Regions from separate parts of the Paenibacillus chartarius genome, predicted to be linked through region 2. Evidence: riboswitches for the same ligand, from Rfam matches in the RefSeq annotation. Region 2 holds a riboswitch; each other region holds the start of a gene.
The links. Region 2 has a riboswitch for cyclic di-GMP ahead of ACFFK0_RS19455 (methyl-accepting chemotaxis protein). Riboswitches for the same ligand answer to the same signal wherever they lie in the genome.

Region 1 (2,200 bases), on a different contig from region 2:
ACATCTCCTCCAGCGTTTTCTCCGCGGCCCAGCCCAGCTTCTCCCGTGCCTTCCCCGTCGCCGCGTAGCAGACGGCCACATCGCCGGGACGGCGCGCCTCGATCGAATAAGGGATCGGCCGCCCGGACGCTTGCTCGAACGCCTCGACCATCTGCAGCACGCTGTAGCCTTGACCCGTCCCCAAATTGAAGGCGTCGATGCCGGATTCGGCCAACACCAGCTCCAGCGCCTTCAGGTGCCCGCGCGCCAAATCGACGACATGAATATAGTCGCGAACACCGGTGCCGTCAACCGTCGGATAATCGTTCCCGAATATACGCAGCTTTTCCAGCTTACCGATCGCTACTTGACTTATATATGGCAGCAAATTGTTCGGGATCCCGCTCGGATCTTCTCCGATCCGGCCCGATTCGTGCGCCCCGACCGGATTGAAATAGCGAAGCAGCGAAATCGCCCAGCGCCGGTCGGACCGGTACACATCGCGCAAAATTTGCTCGATCATGAGCTTCGTCTGCCCGTACGGGTTCGTCGCATCCAGCGGAAAATCTTCGTGAATCGGAACTTGCTCCGGCATGCCGTAGACCGTTGCCGACGAGCTGAACACCAGCCGCCGCACATCGAACTGCTGCATGACGTCACAAAGAATCAGCGTGCCGGTAATATTGTTGTGATAATATTGCAGCGGCATGGAAACCGATTCCCCGACGGCCTTTAACCCTGCAAAATGAATGACCGCATCAATCGCGTGCTCGCGAAATACGCTCTCCAGTCCTTGCCGATCGAGAAGATCCAGAGGGTAGAACGGAATCTTCTTCCCCGTCAGCTCGCTCACCCGGCGAACGGCCTCTTCCTTGCTGTTTATCAAATTGTCGATCACGACGATATCGTAACCGCTGTTCAGAAGCTCTACGCAAGTATGACTGCCGATATAGCCCGCGCCGCCCGTTACAAGAATCGGCATAAGTACACTCCTAGTTAAGCCATTACGTGGCCATTGATATCATTCTCGGAAGTTGCAACGACCTTAGTCAAAGTCGCCTTGAAATAAGCTCGGACTTCACTTACCGTCAGCCCCATACGCCGTGCTTCCCGGATCAATTCGATCCAATCCGCATCCAACACACCAGTTTCAGCATTCGATTTCAACATCGCGGACATCCTTTGACCTCCCATGTGAAGTTCTTCGGCATCAGAAAACAACCTATTAAACCGTCATTAATAAGTTGGGTCGGTTGCACCACTTACTCCACATGCCCCAGGTGCCCACATACGGTGCATGTTTCAAAGTATTCCCATGATTCCATCGTCACAGCCGACAGTCGGATATAGTCCAAAATACCTACTTTTTACCGTCGAACCTGCAACCACGTTCTCATTATATAATACTTTTCATCTACTTACACTAAATTTTCCCTAAAGAAAATGCCTAAAAATTCTTTAGATAGGTACTATATCCTAAATAAAACGCATACATATAAGTAGTTAGTAGGATAGTCACTTGCCGCTGCCCTGATTCATTTTCCACTTGTTGAATTCCAGAAACTCGCGAAACTGCTCCTTCGTCACGCCCGAGCTCATCGCTTCTCTCACGAGCTCCTGCCACTGCTGGTCCAATTCCTCCGGCGCCTCGCCCTGTTCTTCCCCATGGAGAATAAGGTCCATCGACACATCCAGAGCCGCAGCGATTTTCTCTATGAATTGAATGGAGGGGTTCTTCTGAATGTCCCGTTCCATGTTGCTCAAGTATGATTTTGCCACATCCGCTTTAGCGGCCAGCTCGGACAGCGACATGCGCTTCTGCTCCCGAAGCTCTCGAATTCGTTTGCCAATCATGGTCATCCTCTTCCCTTAACCAAAATAGAACAGCGAGTCGTCTCGCACTTGAGCAGTAATCTGAAATTCATCCATAAATTGTAAGCAAAAAGACAAATACATTCGCCTCTAAGCGAATCGAAGAGCGCCGTAACGCCCCTTATCCATGTTAGAGTGAATGCATTCGAATTATTTGCTGCAGACCGAAGCTGCTATTCTATTGTCTACTATACCACATCTCAATGGTTCAGGTGTAATCGGCCAAGCGGCGCACCCGCCCGCTCATTCCGAATATTGGCTTGTCCGCCACTTGTTGAATTCGAGGAATTCCCTGAATTGATCTTTGTCAATGCCGCAGGAGACGGCTTCCATGATAAGCTGCCGCCAC
Region 2 (2,200 bases):
TGTCGATTGCTTCGATTGGTCGGCGAGCTTGCGTACCTCATCGGCCACTACCGCAAAGCCTCTGCCGTGTTCTCCCGCTCGAGCGGCTTCAATGCTGGCGTTCAGGGCAAGCAGGTTGGTTTGGGCCGTGATGTCTTTAATTAAATTGAGAATGTTGCCGATTTGTTCGGATTTCGATTCAAGCAGCTTGATTGTGCCTGCGGTCGTGTGCGAATTGGCATTAATGCGTCCCATTTGATCCGAAATCGTTTGTGCGGCTGTGTTGCCTTCTTCGGAAAGGTGTTTCATATCTTGAGATGCGTAGGCCACTTGGCTTGCGTTCTGAGCGATGACTTGCAAAGATGCGGCGATCTCCACGATCGATCGGCTGCATTCTTCCGTAGAATTTTTTTGCTGGTCGACATGTGCGTTCATATCCTTGATTTCCGTTGTAATCGTCTCAATGCTGTGTCGGTTGTTTTCGGTGATGCCGAACAGCTCGTTGGAAGCGTCGGCTACGCTTGTGGCGGTTTGCTTAATACTCGATAGTATTTCGCGAATATTCGAAAGCATTGTATTGAACTTTTGATTCAATTCGCCGAAGCTGCCTTTTTCCTCCAAGGTGAAGTTGAATTTTCCGTTGGATACTTGCTCGATCCCCCGCATCAAATGGTTCAGAGGCATAAGCGTTCTTCTTGCCACGACGTATTGCGCACCGCCGCAAAGGATCAGGGAGATGAAAAGCAGGATAATCGAGCTCCGGAGGAACGAATGTTGGGCTTCGGGAATCATTTTGGCGTCAACATCTACTGCAAAGTAAGCCGCAACATTTCCGTTATTGTCGATAATAGGATAAAGTACGCTCACCCAAGTACCGTAATCGTCGTTATAGAAGGAAGTAAAGGTCTCGGATTTGGTTTTCAGCATGCTCTTCAAACCGTTGACGATTTCTTTCGGCTGCTCGTACATGTCCCCAATCTTCAGGTTCGCTTCACTGAATGCTTGAATAACGTGACTCGGGAACGCGATCAGCGAAGTTTTATTTCCATCCTGCAGTTCGACGCCGAATATGTAGGCTTGAGCTACGTTTGCATTGAAAGCCGTGTAGCTGTCAAACAGCTTGGTTAACCTTTGCTGCTCGCTTGCTTCCCAGCGTTTGTCGCTAAGAGCACCCTCAACATCTTTATAGGTAATAGCTTGGGCCCATGCGGAGGTCATATTATGGGTTTGTTTTCTGAGTGAATCCGTTAAAATTTGGTTTTGGTTGTAGGCGCTGACGGAAATGAGCACCACCCCGATGATGAGAAGATTCAGCATCGAAAATAATAGATTTTTGCCGAAATAGTTTTTGGTCTTCAAGTTGACTGCACTCCTTACGATGTATTTGTAATGAATGTATAAACGTTGCGATGCGACAAAATAATCCATATTTGAGCAAAATTTGCACCCTGCATGCCGGAAGTGACGAAAAGAAGCCTACCCCAAAGATGTTCGGGATAGGCTATCTATCTCAAACTGGCGGTCTGGCGGCCATAGCTTTGTAGCCTTAGGCCCATAACTTTGCGCCCTTATCTTTCGACAAGTTTGCCATTTACAGCTATTCTTTTCTGACATTTAATGACTATTATAAATAATCAGATTGTTCATGTAAACATCCTGAGCCTGTAATATTTGTTAAAAAATCGTGAAGGATGGGGATGCGGAGCGCATCGAATTGTTGAAACTAACAATAAAAATAAAATTGTTTGAATATATTTTATGTGAAATGTATGGAAAATGAAAGGGGAAGATGTAGAAAGAAGGAAAATCATGTCGTAATGTGGAATGTGCCTAAAGTCCTTGGATACGCTAGTGAATTTGCTGTCTCAGAAAGCGTGAGGTTATTTCTGCAGTCCCAAGAATGTCAGATTATTTATGTTTCGTCTGACGATACGGAATCATCGTATCGTTTGCCCGCCGAAAGCATCGAGAGATCTGGAGATCGACGCTGAAGAGGCTGCCGGAATCGGCAGCCTCTTGTAAGCGCGAGTCATGCAGCTAGTGAGGATTGCCCCGACTCAACGAATGTATACATCCGTTCGATCGTGGTGCAGCTTGTCGACATGGTCAAGGATTTCGCTAATATCAGTGCTCTCCAGCTGGAAGCGGTCGTTTAAAGTAACGATCCATTTATCGTCAATGTAGGATACGACAATCACTCCATTGACAGCTTTAATGGCAA
Region 3 (2,200 bases), on a different contig from region 2:
CCAGCGAAGCAGCGCCTCGAAGCCGATAATGGAGCCGTGGCGGATCTGCGGCTGGTAATACAGCTCAAATTCGCCCCGGCCGAGCGCCGCAGTCAGGTCGGACTCCAGGAACAGCCGCTCCGCCGAGTCGGCGGCATCGGAAGGGCGGAAGAACTCGTAATGATTGCGCTGCTTCTTGGCGCTGTACATCGCCGCATCCGCATACTTGAGCAGCTCTGCGGCATCTCCGGCATGCTGCGGATAGAGGGAAATCCCGATACTGGCGGAGATGTGCAGCGGAATACCCGATATATGAAACGGTTCCCGGAGCGCGTTCAGAATGAGCTCTGCGACCTCCTGCACATCGTCCACATGGTCGTACGGGGAAATGATGGCCGTAAATTCATCGCCGCCAAATCGGGCAAGCGTTACGCCAAGCGGCAGCTGGCTGCGCAGCCGCACCGAAGCCTGCAGCAGCAGCTCGTCGCCCGCTTCATGACCGAGTGTGTCGTTGACATGCTTGAAGCTGTCCAAGTCGAACAACAGGAAGGCGGCCTTCTGCTTCGTCTCGGCGGCTTGGGCGACCGATTCCTGAAGCGCCGCTTGCATGAAGGTGCGGTTCGGCAGTGACGTGAGCGTATCGCAATAGGCGAGCCGCTGCAGCTTGTCCGTCACTTTCCCGATCACGACGACGTTAAGGGAGGCAACTAAAACAAATGGAAAGAGATCGCTTACAAACTGCTCCAACGGCACGTTCAGCTTCAATTCGAACAGCGTAGCGAGAGCTATTATGGCCGCTCCGAACAAAACAGAGGTGCGGTAGCCGTACTCAACGGCATATAAGAGCAGAATGCTTTGCATAATCCAAATCGGGGAAAATACCGACCAGTCGGGAATGGCCAGAATAAGGCTCAGCAAAGAAATATCCATGACCATCAGCGCAACGGGGAGCTTGCGGGCTTGGCCGCTGAAAGCCTGGGTGTCCACCCATCTGGTTAAAATCAGCGCCCATAGCGAAGATAAAACGATGAGAAATACATAGGACAAATCGAACGCGGACCGGGCCATAGCAATACATATCATGATCGGGGTTAAGAGGTGTCCTAAGGAAAATAACCAGCGGTTGCGCATAAAAGAGCTCCTTTGTCTGTATCAAAAAACGGCGTCTACAGCAAAAAAACCATCCCGAAGGATGGCGGAAAGCTCTCTGACCCATCGTTCGGCAGCCCGGCTGCCTTAGATTTCTCCTTAGGCCCGCAGCTTTGCGTCCTTGCTTTTCAACAAGTTTGCCTTTGTCGCTTTTTCCACATTATACACGAATATAGTCGAAAAGTCCCGTATTTTTTTGTGACAAGTCATTTAACATTAGTACATTTGGCTTATGGGCTGCTAAGCGATCACAACCGGTTCATCAGCCGCTTGATCGATTCGCCCAACCGGGCGGCGTCGAACGGCTTGACGATAAAATCGAGCGCCCCGGCTTGAATCGCCTCCACCACGTTGTACGAATTGCCCATCGCAGAACAAATGATCACCTTCGCCCGCGGATCGACTTGTCGAATTCTGCGCACCGCTTCGATACCGAAGAGCTCGGGCATAACGATATTCATGGTTACGATATCGGGCCGAAGCCGGATGTACATCGACACGGCTTCGAGCCCGTTCTCGGCCTCGCCCGCCACCTCGTGCCCCGTCTGTTCGATCATTTCTTTAAGCAGCACCCGCATGAAAGACGAGTCGTCCACAATTAATACAGAAGCCATCGTCGTCCCCTCCGCAATAAGGTCTATACTGTACCATATGAGACAGCATGCCTTGTCATGAGAGGGGAATGAACTAAATGACCCGCTTGGCGCCGACAAATTTGGGACCCCAGTAGCTGCTCGTCAGCGAATCGATGTGAATGCCGTGTGTCGAAGTAGCTGAAATAAAGGCGTCATTGCCCAAATAAATGCCGACATGACTGATCCGGCCGATCGTGAAGAAGACGAGGTCGCCCTGGCGCAGGTCGGACGAGGCTGCCGGCGTGCCGGACGAAGCCAGCATTTCACGGGACGTCCGGGGCAGGTTAATCCCGTATTGGCTGTACACGTAATTCACGAAGCCGGAGCAGTCAAAGCCTGCGGTTGTCGTGCCGCCCCAGGCGTACCGGATGCCCGTAAGCGATTTCGCCGTTTCGATCAGCCCTCCGATTCGATCTGCTGCTGGTGCCGGCGGAGCC
Region 4 (2,200 bases), on a different contig from region 2:
CTTCCAGTCCTTATAGGACTTCAACCAAGTTTCTACTTTCTCGTAGGGGATAGGTTTTAGAGTAGCGTCATCACTAGTCCCTCCTTGTTGTGAATTGTTTCTCAACGATTTACGCCAGCTTGAATGGTCAATCGACATCGTTGTACATGTTTCACGCTCCATTTTCACCGTCATCATTCCTTTCCTGCGAAATCGAAGAAGTTAAAGTGGTACCATTTTCACAACTTCGATCCTCTTTTTGTCTTTCACCTCCGGTAAGAACCTCCTAGTAATATCCATCTGTTTCCACCATTGTACCTATAAAACGAGCAAAAATGGAGGGTGATCTTTCCGTCACGCCATTCATTCAATAAAATGTCGAACGAGAACGAAACGCCTCGAAACGAGGGCGAAGCGCTAACTTGTGATATGATCTTGCTGAACGTACAAGCCTCTGCGTTTTGCTTTTTCCGCTGCATCATGAATGGAACGCGCGTTGAATTTTCGAATAATGTTACGGACATGCGTCTTCATTGTGTTAGATGTGATGCCTAGCAACTCTCGGATTATCGGCTGTTTATAGCCCCAACCGATCAACTGCAAGATTTCTTTTTCAGTAGTCGTCAGCATTCGATGCAGTTCTTTTCGCTTAACAAGCCCAATTTCATTACGGATAATGGATGCCACATCGGAATGAAGAGAAGATTGCCCACGATAGGCTTCCCTGACTGCATTTATGACATCTGCGTAGTTGATCTTGGTAATATAATTGAGTGCGCCGGATAGTATCGCATCCACTATGACTTCAGGCTCATCGAGCAAAGACAAGATAATGATAGGTAACGGTTTGAGCTTCATAACTTCGTCAATTGTATCGAATCCTTCCTGTTGGGATGAATTTAATGCAAGATCAAGAATTATCACGTCTAAATCTAATTGCACACTGGCTCGAACGGCCGATTCCTTGTTTGCTGCAATATGAAATATATTCATATCCGGCTCTGTATCGATTAGCGACACAATCCGTTGTTGCCAAACGGGGTCACTATCCACTAGCAGTACTTGTATTTTTCCTTCTTTCCAATTCATGATTTCTTTGGCTTCTATGGTGGTATAACTTGCACGCTCTTCCATCGATCATCACCCCGTTTTCATTCTGGAATAACAACAAAAGACACGTACCCTCGGGTGGACGTGCCTTGTTCTGACAGCATATTGGAAAGGGTAACCCGGCGATCATTGCACGTATGCAGAAGACCCGTGGCTTTGCGTCCCAGTCTTTCGATCTGGTTTGCCGTTTTCCTATCATTTATTAAATGATTTATGCGTCATTCACATGGTAGCCCCATGCTCTTCGTTGTAATTTCTCAAAACCTCGTATTCATAATATTCTTCTCCATTCCGAACGTGTTGTCAAATGCTGACTAGCCACGGCCAACTTCAATGATATGTAAAATCAATTATGTCTACATAATATACCTAACCGGACTTGAGCTTTTTCCCTAAAATCTGAAGGTAACTTACAATCAAACATTCATATGTAAAAATGACAACATCTTCAACACGCTTGGAGTCGTTACTCGAAGTGATGCTTTCGGCGACGCAGAACAAGGAAGTAACCACAACGAGTACTCGAAATAACCGTTGTTTCAATCGCCTTTCTCTCATAAATCCCGCTCAATTCCTCCAAAAGGCAAGAACCCCTTTTTTCCATAATAAAGGGTTATCCCGATCATGCCTCTTACTGACATGAACAGGATAACCCTAGTTTAGGAACCACGAACTATATCAGATCAGACTTTTGAAGCAGTCACTCAACCATTACCGCAACCTCGGCTCTGGTGATGAAATCCTTCGGCGCAAGCGCAGTACCGCTTCTTCCTAATACGATACCGGCCTGCAAGCAGTCGGCAATGCTGTTTACCGCCCATCCGGATGCCTCATGTGCATCTCTATACGTTCGAAGGACAATGTCAGCCGCTTGAACGGGGAGCTTAGCTTTCAGCTTGGTAATCGTCATCGCTCTGGAGAGAATGACCATCGCCTGTTCGCGGGGTGATTTTGTCATTCGGCCGAAACGTGCCGTCTTCTTATCCGCCAATCAAGTAGTACGCATAAGCGGTGCGAACTGCGCTGCTGTACCAGGCCGATTCCTTCACATCCGGGAAGACGCTCGGTCCGCTCTCCAACTTGAGTCCTAAAGCGCGAACGATAATCGCCG

Region 1: linked by a shared signal. The riboswitch ahead of ACFFK0_RS29205 (anti-repressor SinI family protein) and the one ahead of ACFFK0_RS19455 (methyl-accepting chemotaxis protein) in region 2 are both predicted to bind cyclic di-GMP.
Region 3: linked by a shared signal. The riboswitch ahead of ACFFK0_RS16340 (putative bifunctional diguanylate cyclase/phosphodiesterase) and the one ahead of ACFFK0_RS19455 (methyl-accepting chemotaxis protein) in region 2 are both predicted to bind cyclic di-GMP.
Region 4: linked by a shared signal. The riboswitch ahead of ACFFK0_RS10365 (response regulator) and the one ahead of ACFFK0_RS19455 (methyl-accepting chemotaxis protein) in region 2 are both predicted to bind cyclic di-GMP.

The regions. Positions count from the first base shown of each region.
Region 1 is NZ_JBHLWN010000121.1:57,631-59,830, reverse strand. It holds gene galE (UDP-glucose 4-epimerase GalE) at 1-961, opposite strand, end outside; gene ACFFK0_RS29205 (anti-repressor SinI family protein) at 976-1,158, opposite strand; cyclic di-GMP riboswitch class II at 1,218-1,301, opposite strand; gene ACFFK0_RS29200 (helix-turn-helix domain-containing protein) at 1,495-1,833, opposite strand; gene ACFFK0_RS29195 (helix-turn-helix domain-containing protein) at 2,095-2,200, opposite strand, start outside.
Region 2 is NZ_JBHLWN010000076.1:61,833-64,032, reverse strand. It holds gene ACFFK0_RS19455 (methyl-accepting chemotaxis protein) at 1-1,338, opposite strand, end outside; cyclic di-GMP riboswitch class I at 1,494-1,578, opposite strand; gene ACFFK0_RS19450 (hypothetical protein) at 2,037-2,200, opposite strand, start outside.
Region 3 is NZ_JBHLWN010000067.1:83,721-85,920, reverse strand. It holds gene ACFFK0_RS16340 (putative bifunctional diguanylate cyclase/phosphodiesterase) at 1-1,110, opposite strand, end outside; cyclic di-GMP riboswitch class I at 1,198-1,280, opposite strand; gene ACFFK0_RS16335 (response regulator) at 1,377-1,742, opposite strand; gene ACFFK0_RS16330 (C40 family peptidase) at 1,816-2,200, opposite strand, start outside.
Region 4 is NZ_JBHLWN010000039.1:3,896-6,095, reverse strand. It holds gene ACFFK0_RS10370 (hypothetical protein) at 1-177, opposite strand, end outside; gene ACFFK0_RS10365 (response regulator) at 397-1,113, opposite strand; cyclic di-GMP riboswitch class I at 1,200-1,285, opposite strand; gene ACFFK0_RS10360 (S-layer homology domain-containing protein) at 1,790-2,047, opposite strand; gene ACFFK0_RS10355 (S-layer homology domain-containing protein) at 2,070-2,200, opposite strand, start outside.